Regions from separate parts of the Solibacillus sp. FSL W7-1324 genome, predicted to be linked through region 2. Evidence: riboswitches for the same ligand, from Rfam matches in the RefSeq annotation. Region 2 holds a riboswitch; each other region holds the start of a gene.
The links. A riboswitch is a leader RNA that binds a small molecule or an ion and turns the genes downstream of it on or off. The one in region 2 is predicted to bind thiamine pyrophosphate.
Positions count from the first base shown of each region.

Region 1: it holds a riboswitch for thiamine pyrophosphate, as region 2 does, so the genes downstream of both, thiT (energy-coupled thiamine transporter ThiT) here and MKY71_RS09580 (3-oxoacyl-ACP reductase) in region 2, are expected to answer to the same signal.
Region 3: it holds a riboswitch for thiamine pyrophosphate, as region 2 does, so the genes downstream of both, tenA (thiaminase II) here and MKY71_RS09580 (3-oxoacyl-ACP reductase) in region 2, are expected to answer to the same signal.
Region 4: it holds a riboswitch for thiamine pyrophosphate, as region 2 does, so the genes downstream of both, thiW (energy coupling factor transporter S component ThiW) here and MKY71_RS09580 (3-oxoacyl-ACP reductase) in region 2, are expected to answer to the same signal.

Region 1 is NZ_JBBOYH010000001.1:3,153,168-3,157,711, reverse strand. It holds gene MKY71_RS15835 (SMC family ATPase) at 1-1,739, shown strand, start outside; gene MKY71_RS15830 (hypothetical protein) at 1,786-1,917, opposite strand; gene MKY71_RS15825 (DUF4870 domain-containing protein) at 1,986-2,318, opposite strand; TPP riboswitch at 2,434-2,542, shown strand; gene thiT (energy-coupled thiamine transporter ThiT) at 2,644-3,210, shown strand; gene map (type I methionyl aminopeptidase) at 3,400-4,152, shown strand; gene MKY71_RS15810 (polyphosphate kinase 2 family protein) at 4,322-4,544, shown strand, end outside.
Region 2 is NZ_JBBOYH010000001.1:1,971,531-1,976,074, reverse strand. It holds gene MKY71_RS09595 (AAA family ATPase) at 1-724, shown strand, start outside; gene MKY71_RS09590 (5-methylcytosine restriction system specificity protein McrC) at 711-1,778, shown strand; gene MKY71_RS09585 (hypothetical protein) at 1,775-2,227, shown strand; TPP riboswitch at 2,511-2,609, shown strand; TPP riboswitch at 2,668-2,766, shown strand; gene MKY71_RS09580 (3-oxoacyl-ACP reductase) at 2,924-3,685, shown strand; PreQ1 riboswitch class I at 3,826-3,872, shown strand; gene MKY71_RS09575 (IS110 family transposase) at 4,098-4,544, shown strand, end outside.
Region 3 is NZ_JBBOYH010000001.1:2,453,643-2,458,186, reverse strand. It holds gene MKY71_RS12165 (LysM peptidoglycan-binding domain-containing protein) at 1-286, shown strand, start outside; gene MKY71_RS12160 (NAD(P)H-dependent flavin oxidoreductase) at 420-1,400, shown strand; TPP riboswitch at 1,580-1,678, shown strand; TPP riboswitch at 1,745-1,843, shown strand; gene tenA (thiaminase II) at 1,920-2,612, shown strand; gene thiM (hydroxyethylthiazole kinase) at 2,590-3,333, shown strand; gene thiD (bifunctional hydroxymethylpyrimidine kinase/phosphomethylpyrimidine kinase) at 3,330-4,142, shown strand; gene thiE (thiamine phosphate synthase) at 4,126-4,544, shown strand, end outside.
Region 4 is NZ_JBBOYH010000001.1:2,854,133-2,858,676, reverse strand. It holds gene MKY71_RS14210 (methyl-accepting chemotaxis protein) at 1-1,159, shown strand, start outside; gene MKY71_RS14205 (VOC family protein) at 1,277-1,672, shown strand; gene thiW (energy coupling factor transporter S component ThiW) at 2,120-2,620, opposite strand; TPP riboswitch at 2,714-2,802, opposite strand; gene MKY71_RS14195 (cupin domain-containing protein) at 2,912-3,484, opposite strand; gene MKY71_RS14190 (nucleotidyltransferase) at 3,541-4,323, opposite strand.

The sequences.
Region 1 (4,544 bases), 1.2 Mb from region 2:
TGACATACCATGAAACATATGAAACCCATGCTGCATTAACACGAAAAATTGAAATGGCTAAAGAAGTAGCTGCAATACAAATGAATGTTGATTCTCTAGTAAATCAGCTTGCCGGTAAGAAACGAATTGCTGATGAAGCACAGCAAAAGCTGAAAAATATGGAGCAGCAAATACGCAGCAATCATGCAACCTTTCTAGCAGCATCATTACACCACGGGGAAGCCTGTCCTGTATGTGGAAGCACTAATCATCCAGCCATTCATAACAGTGAAGCGGTTGTCATTGATGAGGATGCACTGGCACAACTGCGTCAAGAGGCCGATCGAACGATGCAAAGTTTTTACCAAGTTACTTCAAAGCTGGATGTGGAAAAGGCAACATTGGATCAGAAAATAAGTGCGCTTCAGTTACTTGATGCCCAGCTTTCAAAACTACATGAGTATGAACAGCATTTAGCAGAACTGACAGCGAAATTATCAAAGCAGAAACAGCAGCAGGCCCAGCTTGTCACAGAAAAGAAAATGATGGCCCAGCTTTTGGAAAGTAAAGAAGTACTGCAAGGCCGTATTGAAAAAGGTCAGCAATACGTAATCGATATTGATAAGCAATATGCGCAGGAAAAAGGGAAGCTTGAGCAAAGTGAACAGTCATTATTGCCACAGTTTTCTACATTGGATGAAGTAACGCAAGAATTGGCAAACCACCAGCAAAAACATCACCAGTTAAAAGCTGCGATTCAAAATGCCCTTGAAGCGATGCAAAAAATCCAATTGGATGAGAAATCTTGTGAAGTGAACTATCACCATGCCAAAAATCTTGTAACAGAAAAGCAGCAGGAATCTCTTTTAGCACAAAAAGAATTTGAATCCGCATTACAGCAGGAAGGATTCGATTTGGAAAAGTATAAAACTGCATTACTGCCATTAAATATACAGCAGCAAATTCAGGATGCGGTTGAAGCATATAAGCAAAATGTCCACACATTATCTGTTCAAATTGCTGAGGAAGAACCTTTGCTCGAAGGAAAAGAACAAGCCGATTTAACGGCAAGTGAGCAACAGATTCATGAGTTGAATGAGCAGATCGAGGAACATTACTCAAAAATGACATTGATCCAGTCCTATGTTGAACAATGTAAGGAGACGCGCGATAAACTCGACCAATCCGCGCAACAGATCGAAAGCTATAAAGAGAAACTAATGCAAGTCGAACATGTTTACAATTTAATTCGAGGTCAAAATGATGCGAAAATTTCATTTGAGCGTTTTGTTCAAATTGGTTATTTGGAAAAAGTGACACATGCGGCAAATGAACGTTTGCGTGTCTTATCAAATGGCCAATACTTCCTTAAATCTACAGGTAGAAAAGAAGGAAATGCCCAAAGCGGACTCAGCATTGATGTATATGACAGCCATACAGGGCAAACGCGGGATGTAAAAACACTGTCCGGCGGTGAAAAATTCAATGCCTCTCTTTCATTGGCATTAGGAATGGCCGATGTTATTCAAAGTGTTCAAGGAAGCGTGCATATCGATACGATGTTTATCGATGAAGGCTTCGGTACTTTGGATGAAGAGGCGTTAAGAAGAGCAATCGATATATTGATCGATCTTCAGCAAACAGGCCGCTTAATTGGCGTCATTTCCCATGTAGCCGAACTAAAAGCAGCAATGCCTGCCATCTTGCAAGTGCAAAAACTCAAAGAAGGCTACAGTAAAACAGAGATTATTATTAAATAACGCAAAAACACATTTCCCTCACGCAAAAGTGGGAAATGTGTTTTTGTTAGCGTTTTGGAGTTCGTCGTGTAGTTGCAGGTTGCGGTGTTGATTTTTTGTTGTCCATCATTTTTTTTATGATCGGGTACACGATTGGTCCATATTTAATTGCTGTTTTAATAAGCTTATTTAATTTCATTAGTAAACACTCCTTAACGAATACATTTCGTATAAAAAATATACCCAAAATAGGAGCTTTCATAAACATTAACGTAAAACTTTAATCGCTAGAACTAAATTCCAAATCGCCAGGATGAACGTAATAACGACTAAAAGAATAAATCCGATAAAATGCGAACTAAAGAAAAAATCCTGGAAACTTAAGGTCAACGTATCATTCAAGGAAAGAACGGAAGTAAAAAGGTAAATAATATACAGAATTCCTAATAGTATCGGTATGAGTTGAGAAATGAATGCTTTTTTAGAATGGCCTTTAACGGCATCATCTTTCGTAACAATAAATATAATTAACGGTAAAATAAACGGTGCAAAATAAAAACTTAAATAGCTTAATGCACTTAAACCTTTCGATTGATCCACTATTCATCACTCCTTCGTATCTATTATATGTAATTCTAGTACGTTTCAAAATAATAGCTGTTGAAAGTTGTAAAAATATTCGTTACAATGAGCATGTTCAAACAATAAAAATTAGATGTACCACAAGGGGTGCCGAGAAAGTCGGCTGAGATTGTGCACGGGATTGCACTGACTCTTTGAACCTGTAAGTTAGCACTTGCGTAGGGATGTGGATAGAATCCGACTGTTCAAACGATAGTCAGGCTTTTGTCCTGATTATCGTTTTTTTACTTTTTCTATCCCTCTTCACTTTTGTTACATCGGATAAAAAGAAAGGGGAATTGTTATGGACAGAAAGAAATTATTAATGATGGTGGAAATCGCAATATTTGCTGCCATCGGACTGGTATTGGATCAAGTATCCTTTAAGATGTGGGCACAAGGCGGATCGATCAGTTTTGTTATGGTACCGATCATGTTAATGGCCATCCGTTGGGGATTAACGGCGGGACTGACAACTGGCTTGCTGATCGGCGTCATGCAAATGATGTTCGGTGCGTACATTGTCCACTGGTTACAGGCAATTTTAGATTACGGGCTTGCCTTTACTGTAGTAGGGTTAGCGGCAATTGTGAGAAAGCCGTTATTAGAGGCTACACAATCGCTCAATAAAGTAAAAATGGCACTTTATATTGTCATTGGTGCACTTATAGGCGGAGCTTTAAGATTTGTTTCACACTTGCTCGCAGGTGTCGTATTCTTTAAAGAATACGCGGGCGATGATAATGTATGGGCCTACTCAATTATTTACAACAGTACTTATATGGTACCTGCTACTATACTTACGGCAATCATCGCAGTTATTTTATTCACATCTGCTCCTCGTTTGCTTCAAAAAGTAAAAACAACATAATATATAGAAAATACAAGGCTTGCAGCAAGGGATACTTCGCCCGCTGCAAGCTTTTTCTCCATTTAATAGTAGAAAGTCGTGCTAAATTAGTAATAAAACGGCAAATTTTAAAATCCTTGAACAATTACAACCGATTTTAAGTATGCTATAGTTAAGGATAGACATTGTTTAAGAGGAAGGAAGTTACACATGATTGTTACTACTCAAGAAGAAATCCAGGCATTTAAAAAAATCGGACGCGTTTGTGCTGAAATTCGTGAGGCGATGAAAGCTGCGACAGTACCTGGCGTGACAACGAAAGAATTAGATGAGATTGCAGGCCGTATGTTTGCAGAAGCAGGCGCGGTTTCCGGTCCTAAAGGCGAATATGATTTTCCGGGATATACATGCATTTCAGTAAATCACGAAGTTGCACATGGTATTCCAGGGAACAAGGTCATCAAAGAAGGCGATATTGTAAACATAGATGTTTCGGGCTCTTTAAACGGTTATTTTGCAGATACAGGTATTTCATTTGTCGTTGGTGAAGGTTATGAAGATAAAGAAAAACTTTGTACTGTAGCAAAATCGGCATTTGATCGTGCGATGACAAAGGTTAAAGCCGGTTCGAAATTAAACCAAATCGGTAAAGCGGTAGAGCGTGAAGCACGTGATCACGGTTTAACAGTAATTATGAACTTAACAGGTCATGGTTTAGGGAAATCATTACACGAAGAGCCAAACCATGTATTGAACTATTATGATGCTTGGGATACAACAATCATGAAAGAAGGTATGGTGTTGGCAGTAGAGCCGTTTATTTCGGCGAAGGCTGAGCATATCGTAGAATCAGGTGACGGCTGGACATTCATTACACCGGACAAATCATTAGTTGCCCAAATCGAACACTCGATTATTGTAACAAAAGATAAACCAATCATTTTAACTTCATTGGAAGACTAAGTTATAAACGTGGGAGCACTCAGTGCACCCGCGTTTTTTTGTTCTATAAAAACTAGGTATAAACATAAAATAATCAAATGATTCAAATAAATGACTGCAACAATTACCAATTCCATATACTTTCAAGTAAAATATACATAAATAAATGGAGTAGGGGAGGCAGCGCTATTTGAAAAAGCTAACAGATGTGGATTTATCGCAAAAACTGGAGAAGGAAATCTATAAGAAACAATTGAAAGCTTTACAATACGAAATGCTAAACGCCCAGCAATTTTTATTCAACAATAAAATCGGCCTAATTATTGCATTTGAAGGAATGGATGCAGCAGGCAAAGGGGGAGCGATCAAGCGCCTGACGGAACGTATCGATCCGCGCGGGTTATTGGTATGGC
Region 2 (4,544 bases):
AGCGTATGTCATGATGGAAGAGAAGGATGAAACTCGTATCCATATGGTTCAGTTCCACCAAAGCTATAGTTATGAAGACTTCATTGAAGGGTTCCGTCCAAAAGCTGAAGGAGATGGATTTGAACTGAAACAAGGTCCGTTTGTGAAGTTTGCTAGAAAAGCAGCACGAGATCCAGAACGAGATTATTTTTTTGTTATTGATGAAATTAATCGCGGGAATATGAGTAAAATATTCGGGGAATTGATGATGCTAATCGAAGCTGATAAGCGAGGTGAGCAAATCAATCTTCTTTATTCTAACGAGAAGTTTTCTGTACCTTCGAATTTATATATCATTGGAATGATGAATACGGCAGATAGAAGTTTAGCTTTATTAGATTATGCACTTAGAAGAAGATTCTCGTTTTTTGAAATTAAACCGGCGTTCCAAAATGAGACATTTAAGTTGTATGTAAATGAATTAAATAATCCAGACGTTTTAAAACGTATCATTGATGAAATCAAAACTTTAAATAATCAAATTGTTGAAGAACTAGGGACAGGCTTTCAAATTGGACATAGCTATTTTGTAGGGGATGCTTATAAAGTAGATGCTACAAATCGAGTAGAGGAAGTTATTGAATATGAAATTATTCCACAGTTATTCGAGTATTGGTTTGATGATGAGCAGAAGGTAAATCATTGGGCTGAGCGACTAAGAGGTTGTTACGATGGAGAGAAATAATAATATTCCTATTCGTAATATATACTATATGCTTTCCTATGCATATCAAACGTTAAGTCTTTCTGAGTATAAACAAATCGGGACAGAAAAGTTTGAGGACATCAAAGAGCTATACGCAGAAATTTTAATGATTGGTATACCTGTTTTGATTCGCGGAGGATTAAGTAAAGATTATATAAGCATTGAAGAGACTTCCAATGTTATTAAGGGGAAAATTGATATCAATTCCACGATAAAGAAAAATACATTGGTAAATAAGAAAATCTCAGTGGTTTATGATGAATTCTCAGAAAATATATTGTTGAATCAAATTATTAAAGCGACACTCGTTTACCTATCTCGTTCAAATAAAATAAGTCGAAAAATGCGTAGATTGTTTTACGGTTTGCTGCCGTATTTTACAGAGGTATCAGATGTAGAGTTAGATTTGAAGCTATGGAAAAACGTGAGATATAACCGCCAAGATATTCGCTACCAGTTTATTGTAGATGTATGTAGATATCTATATGAGCAATTATTATTTGATGAAAGTTCTACATCTCAACTAATGAAAGAGGTTCAAGATGAACAAAGACTATCAACTTTATATGAAAAGTTCATCTATGAATTTTTCAAACGTGAAACGAAATATAATGTATCTCACCCCCAAATTCATTGGAATGTTGATGATGAATTCACAGATGCTTTACCGATTATGCAAACTGATCTTGTACTTAAGAAAGATAAAATGACTTTGATAGTGGATACTAAATTTTATTCTGAGAATATGGTAGCAAGGTTTAAAGGTGGGGTTGCAAAACAAAAATCTGGTAATCTTTATCAAATATTTACGTATGTAAATAATTGGAAAAATGATCCAGATGAAACGGTAGCAGGTATGATACTTTATGCGAAAACTACCGCATTAAATCAACCAAATCATATTTATCACATTAAAGGTAATCCAATTTATGTCGTATCTCTAAATTTACAGCAAGATTTTAAAGGTATAAAGAAAGACCTATTAGCATATGCTCATCAATTTTTTGCATTAATGAAGGGGGTAAATCAATGAAAGAAGTTATATCCTTACCAGCTGCACAAACAATGGATTTGATTAAAAAGTATCTAATACACGCCCATCCTCATCCGAGGACATATAAGGAAGCACAATATATGACGTTCAGAAAAGTCGGTGGTGTTATGGATACATTATACAGTATTGAAAATGAGCTAGTTTTAAAGCCTGAAGAACAAAATATATATGAGCAGATCAGCTTTTTAAACACTGATATTAAAGAGCGACTTCGAGGTTATATAAATGAACGGAAATATACTTTTGGATTTGGTGAAAAGGAAGATTATAAGTTTTATATTCTAAAAATCGAAAAGAATTTGAACCATTTACCAATTCCAAAAGAAGGTAATATGCAGTCCCATACTTATTATACTTATAACGAAATTACCCACGGGAAAAGAGAGATAATAAGAGAATCACAGTTAAAGAAAATTAAGAGAATATAAATTTAAGAGAGATATAGTTATCTTTTATAGACCACCAGAAGTGCAATACAATATTCACATGTTTAGTTTTGAACTCGTCCGTTATCATTTCTCTATTGCTTTTTTAAATAGGAAAAAGCAACGCAAACAGATGCTGATTAAATTAATGAGAATTTCGTTTATTGGGCGTGATAAAGATTGGGGTAAATGTGTAATATTAAATATCTATACTGTAGGCTATTTCTAGTTTAACTTATGATTACTTGTTTTATTGAACCCATTTTGATAGAATCAAACTAATTAAATGCATTTGCAGGGGGACACAGCTGTGTTGAGAAGGTTAAAACCTGACCCTTAGAACCTGACCGTTAATACGGACGTAGGGAGCAAAGTACATAATAGTTTTTTCTGTACTTACTATGGCTCCGCGTATTTTACGTGGAGCTTTTCTTTTGCAAATACTTTAATTGCAGGGGGACACATTCGTGTTGAGAAGGTTAAAACCTGACCCTTAGAACCTGACAGTTAATACTGACGTAGGGAGCAATTATAGGTGTAGTATACACTTTTTTGGCGTCTCTATATTAATAGAGACGTTTTTTGCACATACGTCCATCTAAATCCAGCGAGGAGGAAAATGGATAGAGTTTTATGGGAAGTTTGAAAATGGTCTGGTTATTCAAACAACTAACAAAAAATAAGTAGGGGGAAATGATGATGAAATTACATGAACAAACCGTTTTAGTTACAGGCGCAAGTAGAGGTGTTGGAGAAGAACTCGTAAAAGCATTTGTCAAAGAGGGAGCTAATGTCGTACTGAATTATTATAAGAGTGAGGAAAAAGCGCAACATTTAGCACAAAGTTTGGGTTCTCAAGTTATCGCTTTACAAGCAGATATCCGCAATCAACAAGAAGTGCAGCAAATGGTTAAAAAGGCAAAAGAGTATTTTCATACACCGATAACTACTATTGTTAATAATGCATTAATTGATTTTGAATTTAATCCACTCACACAAAAAAATGTGTTTGGGCTTCAATGGACCGATTACAATAAGCAATTTGAAGGAACGATTAAGGGTGCTTTAAATAGTATTCAAGCATGCATTGAGGATATGAAAGAACTGGAATTTGGTCGTATTATCAATATTGGGACAAACTTATTTCAGAATCCGGTAGTAGCTTATCATGAATATACAACCGCTAAAGCAGCATTGCTCGGATTTACACGTAACATGGCGAAAGAGTTAGGGGCGTATGGCGTTACTGTCAATATGATGTCTGGCGGACTTTTAAAACAAACGGATGCGAGTAAAGTGACAACAGCAGAAGTATTTCAATTGATTGAAACCACAACCCCTTTACAAAGAGTGACAACACCAAAAGAATTAGCGGAAGTGGCATTATTCTTTGCATCTCCTTGGGGAAGTGCCATCACTGGGCAGAATTTAGTCGTTGATGGCGGTCTTGTAATGGATTAAGAGCAAACTTGTATCTCTCTTTAAGATGAATCCTACTGATAGGCATCCTGGGATGTGGAGAAAAGCATAATTTTGAAAATATTGATTTACAGTAAGAACTATATATACTACAATGTAAATTATTGAAATACCTGAGTTGTTCAGGAGAGGTTCATAGCTGATACCCTCTATAAAAAACTATGGATACATGTATATTACGCCATGTCCATATTGGATGTGGCTTTTTTTATGCCTCCAGTAGTTTGATTAGAGATGTTATAGTTCACCCTCCTTGGAATACTCCGGTATTAACTTAAGGAGCATTCCTGTTAGAAGGATTTTCGGGGACTTGAAAACAAAAAAGCCCTCCTGTATGATGCTTGAGTGTCAACCGGAAAATTGACTCGCACATCCACAGAGAGGACTTACAACAATGAATTTTAATACGAATGAAAAAATTAATCAAGTTTCTGAAAATACACTAGTAATCGGTATCGATATTGCGAAGCACAAACATTTTGCTTGCGCTATTGATGATCGAGGCCGAGTGCTCCAAAAATCATTTCCTATTACACAGTCACGCATTGGATTTGAAGGCTTTTATGAGCGCTTACTCGCTCTAAAAACCACTCATGAAAAACAGGAAATCCTCGTTGGTTTTGAGCCAACAGGACACTACTGGATGAACTTGGCGGCGTTTCTGACAAGCTACGGAATACCATTCGTGATGGTCAATCCAATGCACGTCAATCGTTCCAAGGAATTGGACGACAATCTTCAAACGAAAAATGACCAAAAAGACGCACTTGTCATTGCTCGCCTCATGCGAGATGGTCGCTTCAGCTATCCACGACATCTCGAAGGTATCGAAGCGGAGTTA
Region 3 (4,544 bases), 480 kb from region 2:
CGGAGATTACGCAGAAGCAATAAGTCCTCAACGAGCTATTGAAGTAGCAAAACGTTACAATGCGGCTATCCAATTTGACATTACTGCACAGGCCCCATACTTTAATTACTATGATGAGCAAGGCCGTTCACATATTGTCTGGTTTGAGGATGCACGTTCCATTCAGGCGAAGTTTGATTTAGTAAAGCGCTTGAATTTGCGCGGTGTTGGCTATTGGAAGTTAGGATTGCCATTCCCGCAAAACTGGCAGCTTATCGGGGCTAATTTTAATGTGGTGAAGAAATAGAAAAAGCAGCATAGATGGTCAGATGAAATCAAAAACTATTCATCTGACTTTTTTGATTGTCATCTATTTAAGAAGGAGATTTGGTCAATATTGATGAAGTATTAGTAGTAGCTGAAGAAAAGGGGGATTATTGATGGGGAATGTTCCGGAAATCTTACAAAACTTACGAATCCCAGTAATTGGGGCACCGTTGTTTATTATTAGCAATCCAAAATTGGTCATTGCGCAATGCAAGGCAGGAATTGTCGGGTCGATGCCAGCGCTGAACGCAAGGCCGGCAAGCCAGCTAGATGAATGGTTAGCTGAAATTACAGAGGAGTTGGCAAGCTATAATGCCAAAAATCCGGATCGGCCGGCAGCGCCATTTGCCATTAACCAGATTGTTCATAAAACAAATGACCGCCTGGAACAGGATATGGAGCTTTGTGTGAAATATAAAGTTCCGCTTATTATTACTTCACTTGGGGCACGCGAAGAAGTTTTTGAGGCAGCGCATAGTTATGGAGGCATTGTTTTCCATGATGTCATCAACAATTATTTTGCAAAAAAAGCGATTCAAAAAGGTGCGGACGGTATCATTGCAGTAGCAGCAGGTGCAGGAGGCCATGCCGGTCAGCAGAGTCCATTTGCGCTTATACAGGAAATCCGCGAATGGTTTGACGGACCGTTAGCTTTATCAGGATCCATCGCACGAGGCCATTCCGTATTGGCAGCACAGGCGATGGGTGCTGATTTCGGCTATATTGGCTCACCATTTATCGCGACGGAAGAAGCTTTTGCGCGTCAAGAATATAAACAGATGATTGTGGATAGTACAGCAGAGGATATTATATACAGTAATTTATTTACAGGAATCCACGGAAATTATTTGAAAGGCTCTATTATGAATGCGGGGATGGATCCAAATAATCTCAAAGAAAGTGATCCTTCTGCGATGAACTTTAACGATAATAACGCAAAAGCCTGGAAAGATATTTGGGGAAGCGGGCAAGGAATTGGTGCAATTAAAGAGATTACCTCTACCCAGCAATATGTTGATAAACTGGCTGAGGAATATGCGCAGGCTTATCAAGAAATGACTGGTAAACGATCGACAGTAGCCCATTTACAATAGTCAACGTCGATTGCGGTAAAACAAAGATGCTATTTTCTCTAAGGGGAAATAGCGTTTTTTTCTGAGCACTAAAAATAGCTTTACTTTCTGGAATGATTCCCTAAATATAGTAGTAATTTCATAATTTTTCGAATTCCCTTGCCCGGGTTGAATTAATTTGTTACACTCTGGGTAATTAAATGCATTTGCGGGGGGACACAGCAGTGTTGAGAAGGTTAAAACCTGACCCTTAGAACCTGGCCGTTAATACGGACGTAGGGAGCAAAGTACACGCTATACATATGTACTTACTTTGACTCCGCGTATCCTTTACGTGGAGTCTTTCTTTTGCAAATATACACGCATTTGATTTGCGGGGGGACACAGTAGTGTTGAGAAGGTTAAAACCTGACCCTTGGAACCTGGCCGTTAATACGGACGTAGGGAGCAATGAAAAGTGGTACTTACACTTTTTGGGGACGTCTCTCTATATAGAGGCGTCTTTTTTTGTGCTTCCGCCAACAAAAAGGAGGAGTAACAATGGGATTTTGTGAAAAGGTAAGGAAAGAAACGGATTTTTATTGGGAGGCTAGCTTCTATCATCCATTTGTACAAGGGATTGCAGATGGAAGTTTACCGCTGGAGAAGTTTAAGTTTTATATGCTGCAGGATGCATATTATTTAAAACATTATACGAAAGTTCTTGCTCTTGCAGCTGCAAAAGCGACTACGGATGACGATGTTCAATATTTTCTGCAAACAGCAAAATTTATTCATGACGCAGAGTTGGAGTTGCATCGTACAACGTTTAAAGAATTAGGCGTGACAGCGGATGATTTGGAGCAATTCGAAGCGGCTCCAGCAGCCTATAACTATGTAAGCCATATGTATAATGCGGTGCATAACGGAGATGTAGCTGAAGCATTTGCGGCAATTTTACCTTGCCCGTGGCTGTATCAGGAAATTGGGCAAAGGTTAAAAGATGCACGTCCGAATGTCCCCCTTTATGAACAATGGATTGCACTCTATGCGTCCGAGGAGATGCTACAAAATATTGAAATACAAAAGTCAATGCTGGATCGATATGCGAAAGAACAACCAGCAAAGGTAAAAGTCTTGCAGGAACATTTTAAGAAAAGCTGTTATTACGAATGGATGTTTTGGGAGATGCCTTGGACGAAGCAAAACTGGGAACAAGGGGTGTATGTCAATGAGCCTGCAAGCAATTCATAAAAATCAGCCGTTAGTACATTGCATTACAAATTATGTCGTCGCAAATTTTACAGCGAATGGTTTGCTTGCGGTAGGTGCCTCACCGGTAATGGCGGATGCGATCGAAGAAGCGGGAGAAATGGCTGCTCAGTCAAGTGCATTACTTTTAAATTTGGGTACTTTGAATGAACGGACAGTAGCATCGATGAAGGAAGCAGGATTTAGCGCAAATAAGCATCATACTCCGGTTGTTCTGGATCCAGTAGGAGTAGGGGCAACAAAGTTTCGAATTGAGACAGCACGACAATTGCTCTATCTTCTAAAGATTGATGTTATCCGCTGCAATATTGGAGAATTGGCGGCTCTTGCGGGAGCGGATTGGACTTCCAAAGGTGTTGATAGCGGTAATGGACATATCGATGTTGCAGCGACGGCCAAACAGCTGGCGAATCACTATCAATCTATTGTAATCGTTACAGGAGAACAAGATGTGATTACGGATGGGGAAAGAGTTGAATTTGTAACGGGTGGTCATGAAAAAGTGACAAAAATGACTGGGAGCGGCTGCTTATTGAGTGCCTTTTGTGCTGCGGTGCTTGCAAACAGTAAAGAACCGTTTAATGACTTACAAACTCTGCTCAATGAATATAAACAGGCGAGTGCCAATTCTGTTGCAGCTATAGGAACTTTCCATACTAACTTCTTGAATGAACTAGAACTTTTAGCGGAGGGACGACGATGATTACATGTACAATTGCAGGCTCAGATAGCGGTGGCGGTGCAGGCATTCAAGCAGACTTGAAAACGTTTCAGGAATTACGTGTATTTGGTACATCGGTCATTACCGCACTAACCGCACAAAACACGGAAGGCGTGCACGGGATTTTTCCGACAACTCCTGATTTCGTGCAAGCTCAGTTAAAAGCGGTACTTCAAGATTTTGATATAAAAGCAATTAAAACAGGTATGCTGTTTAGTGCAGAAATTATCGAGGCGATAGTCGCGCAGCTTAAAGAAACAACAATTCCGATAATTGTTGACCCAGTCATGATTGCAAAGGGAGGTGCCAGTTTACTCGAGCAGCAGGCAACAACAGCCCTTAAAGAAAAGTTATTGCCGCTTGCAACTGTTTGTACACCGAACATTCCGGAAGCGGAAATTCTGACTGGCTATACAATTCAAACTGAAGAAGATATTAATTCAGCGGCACAGCATCTCTTAAGTCTAGGACTGGAATGTGTAGTCATTAAAGGTGGTCACTTAAGCGGTAAGCATGCGACAGATACGGTTTTCATTCGCGGGGAACAACCATTTAAAATGAAAACAGAGCGAGTGGATACGAAGCATACGCATGGAACAGGCTGTACATTTTCCGCAGCAATCACGGCGGAGATGGCAAAAGGAAGATCGATAGAGGCAGCCATTATAGAAGCGAAAAAATATGTGCAACTGGCTATTCGTCATCCGCTCAATATTGGTCACGGCTTTGGCCCGACAAATCATTTTGCTTATCATGAACAGCGGGGGTTGTGCAATGTCCATGTTTTTTGATTTAAATAAGTATTTTGTTATGGGAACAATCAATTGTAAACGCGACCCGCTCCTTGTTTTAGAAGAGGCGCTACAGGCAGGAGTTACGATGTTCCAGCTGAGGGAAAAAGGTGAAAATGCTTTAAAAGGTGATGAGTACATTCAATTTGCCCGGCAATGCCAAAAGCTGTGCCAAATATATAAAGTACCGTTCATTATCAATGATGATGTCGAACTTGCATTAAACTTAGATGCAGATGGAATTCATGTAGGACAGGAAGATATCAAAATCGAAAAGTTTAGATCACTTGCAAAAAATAAGATTGTCGGAGTTTCGGTGCATACAATGGAGCAACTGGAATTGGCCATGGAAAACGGCGCTGATTATGCGGGGATTGGTCCAATTTATCAAACTACCTCAAA
Region 4 (4,544 bases), 880 kb from region 2:
CGCAGCCCCGATTGTTAAAGCAACCATTATCGTTATTATAATAACGGTTATTGTCGGTGTGCTATTCATCTTTATTCTGATCCGTTCGATTATTAAACCGATTGCGGAATTAAAAGAAAAAGCGATGATGATCAGTGACGGCGATCTGACGCAAACGATTGAAGTGAAAACGACTGACGAAATTGGACAGTTGGGACAAGCGTTCGCGGATATGCAGGAAAGCCTGAAATCCCTCATCCAAAAAATTGAGCAAAATGCGGAACTTGTCGCTGCCTCAGCAGAACAGTTGTCGGCGAACTCTGAAGAGACGACTGCTGTGACACAGGAAGTTTCTACTTCGATTCAGCAAGTATCGGTAAGCGCGGAAAAGCAAAAGGACAGTGTCGATACAAGTGTCCATGCATTCGAGGAAATAACGGAGGGTGCGGTACAAATCGCGAATTACTCGGCGCAAGTTTCAGCCCTGACAAACGAAACGACGAAACAGGCCTATGATGGCGGTCAGTCTGTTGAAAATATCGTCAATCAGATGAAATCGATCCATCAGTCGGTCATTGCATCCCATCAAACGATCCAGTCATTAAATGAACGTTCAAAACAGGTAAATTCGATTTTAAATATTATTACAGGAATTGCTGAACAGACAAACTTGCTTTCATTAAATGCCTCGATTGAAGCGGCACGAGCAGGCGAACACGGGAAAGGTTTTGCGGTTGTCGCCAATGAAGTGAAACAACTGGCAAACCAGTCCCATCAGTCAACGAAGGATATTTATGAAATCATTTCAGCAATTCAGAATGACACGGGAAATACGGTCTCGATTATGGACCGCATTTCGCACGAAGTAGAAAACGGTGTGGAAGTTTCCAACGAAGCATTGGCGAAGTTCTCTACGATTATCGAAAGCATGGAGCAAGTAACACCGCAAATAGAGGAAGTATCGGCAACAGCACAGCAAGTGTCTGCGTCGATTCTCGAAACATCTTCCAGCGTAAAAGAAATGGCATTATTTGCGCAAGACAATGCTGCGATTTCAGAAGAAGTAGCCGCATCTTCGGAACAGCAGCTCATCGCCATTGAAGAAATTTCATCATCAGCACAAGCTTTAACGGAACTGGCACAGGAATTACAGCTCGTTATCGCGAAATTTAAATATTAAACAAAAGGCATCTTCTAGTTGGGAGATGCCTTTAAATAGGTAGAAAAGTTCGCGGAAAAGGTTAAAATAGGCTAAATTGAAGTGGAGTAAATTTGATTTCAGAAGGGGAAGGGTACAATGAAAAGCGCAAAACCATTTTTAATGTTTCAAGGCGGTGTTGCAGAAGAAGCAATGAACTTCTACACATCCGTGATCGAGGACGCGGAAATTACGAGCATTGTCCGCTATGGAGCAAATGAAGGCGGAGACGAAGGAACAGTCATGCAAGCGACTTTTTCGATTAAAGGCCAGGAATTTATGTGCATTGACAGTAATTTGAAACATGAATTTGACTTCACACCGTCATTTTCTATTTTTATTACATGTGATACAGAAGAGGAAACCGACTATCTGTATGAAAAACTGCTTGAAGGCGGCCATCCGCTAATGCCAATCGGGGATTACGGGTTCAGTAAGAAGTTCGGCTGGCTCAATGACCGTTACGGCGTGTCATGGCAGATTAATTTAGCTTAATGAAATGAGCCGGGTGTCATGCGTTGATTGATACCCGGCTTTTCATTTTCTAATAAAGGTCTGAGTTGTTCTAATATATTTTAAAATCTTCTAATAAAAGTGAGATGTTCTAATATAAGTATCGGTTGTTCTAATAAGTCTGTCATATGTTCTAATATCGTCCACTGATCTTCAAATATCCTGCCCGGATGTTCTAATAAACGCTCAAATCTTCTAATAAAATCGGTAAGCCGGTGAAAACAGTTCTATATAAATAAATTGTTCTAATATAACCCGCGAAAGTTCTAATATCCGCACCAATTCTTCTAATAAAATCGATATACCAATACAAAAAATTCTCTAGCAAAAAATTGTTCTAATAACCACCCCAGAAGTTCTAATAACCCGCCCAAATGTTCTAATAACTACCGAAAATCTTCTAATAAAACCGCCCCCAACCCCAGCGACTCACCCCGCATTAAGCATCCCGCCAAACGCCCGGTTTCTCACCATCACTTTCAGCAAACCATAGCCTAAAATTGCACCCGCAAACGAACTCATCATAAAGGCCGGGACAAAACCGAACAGCGCCGCTTCCTGACCTAAAAATAATATCGCAATCGGATAAGTAGCCATTGCACCAAGCAACCCTGTCCCGACTACTTCACCCAAAGCGGCAAACGCCAGCTTCTTCGTTTTCGCAAACAACAATGCCGCGAGAAGAGCACCAATCATGCTTCCAGGGTAAGCAAATAGACTGCCTGTCCCCATCAAGTTTCTTAACGTCGATGTAAGAAACGCCTGCAATACCGCATACCATGGACCGAGAAGTACGGCCGAGACGACATTGGCAAAATGCTGTATCGGAAAAATTTTCGCGAATCCTAATGGGATATACACCATACTGCTGAGAATCGTTGTAATCGCTGCTATAATCGCGGAGTATGTAAGCTTTCTCGTTTTATTCATTTCAACCATCCACCCTTTACAAATAAATTTTTGCAACAAAAAAACCACTTTCAATGAAGAAAGTGGTATCGTAGCCTATAAAAAAATAAAAATAGGGAATCGACACTACTTTCCTACGCTAGTATTACCTAGATCAGGTGCAAAGGGTACTTCTCAGCCAAAAGGCGCCCCTAGTAGTTTGACGAGCAGATTATCTGCTTCCAATATTAGGTTAATTTCACAATAATCATAACATGACCACTTCACAATGCAAGCACTTTTTTGAAACTTACTCCCTTTGACCGAGTGCATTCACTGCTCATATCCGCCGCCATAATTAGCGGGCTGGGCGTGCTGCCAAGGGTTTGGCGGACCGATGAAAGTATTAGGTCGGACAGGTGCAACTGCCTGCTGCCACAGATTTTCATTCATGCCATAAGTATGGGCCATAATATTTGCCGGTGTCAGCTTAAGCAGGTCGGAACCTAAAATCACTTCCGGTGTCGGAGCATTAAAAATGGCTAGCAGATGCGTATTATTTTGCGTAGCAACTTCATAATGCCACCAGCCTTGAGGAACGTTTGCCACTTGACCGGGGCCAATCGGAAAATGCAACAGCTGTTTCGTGAATGGATTCAAGATCGAAACAATCGCCCTTCCCGTAATACAGTAAACAAGTTCCGCCGCATTTTGATGATAGTGCGGCTCAATGACATTATTGGCACTCAAATAAATATCGAGCAGCGATATATTATCCAGCGTATTCAACTGGTTCACGCCAAGCAGGTTGATAAAATTATGCTGATCTTTAACAAACAATGCATTTTTATTAATATCGAATGTAAACTGCGGTTGCGCCGCTGTATAATCATGATTCGAATTCAATCGTTCACCTCTTTTATTATTGCTGTTAAAGTATGCAAAAAATTACCTTTTCGTGCCTATAAGGAAATAATCCAAGTGAAAATTAACAGACACAATGTAGGACCACACATAAAAATTTCTCCAAAGTGGGCAGCCATGACTCGTTCATAACTTAGCTCAGCTTTACGGAAACCGAAGAAATCCCCATGATTAATTATATAAATAAACGTACTCATCACCATGAGTGCGGACATAACAGATGCACTGATCGGCAAAGTAGTGACGTAGTACGGATTGCCGCCAACATCCATATGGAGTGGAATATTCCACTGCTTACTCAAAATAAAACTTCCGATGACGAGAATAAAAAGAATAAGCGAAATATTAAACGGATGTTTCCGGTAATCGATCAGCTCCAGCATTTTCTTTGTTTTCCCTTTATACTGCCAATCTGCATCATCTTCTACCCGTTCACCTTGCAGAATGAAAATGATGCCGGCTATCATGCTCCCCGCAAGTATATACCACTTCAATAACTTAAAAAGCAGCGACCAGCTATAAAACGGTGCAAGCAAAAGAGGAAGAATGATGAGGACGATTAACCATTTATTAACCGGATAATTCGCCATAAGCCATCTGTTCAAAGCGTCTCGATTATCAACTGTCCGTGAAGTTTCACGGTACGCAGTGAAACGGCTCATGACAAATGCGCCTGCTACAATGACTAACCCGATTGCGAAAATTACATAAGAAGCCTTCGGATAAATCGTGACATTATCATAATTAAAGATGATCCAGTTCCCGCTGATGGCGGTAATCAATATCCCGATAAACATCATATATAAAGCGAAGTTCCTCATCCATCCACCTCCAATTTATATATTCTACGACGACAGGCTGGAAATAGTTTCAATACAATGCATCTCGAAAACTTCTAATATCGTCCTGCATTGTTCTAATAAATAAAAAAATGTGCTAATAAAAGTGCGAACTTCTAATAAATCAGTGAGTAGTTCTAATAAACAGCCGCCATCTTCAAATAAAGCACTCCGATGTTCTAATACCCTGCGAACATTTTCTA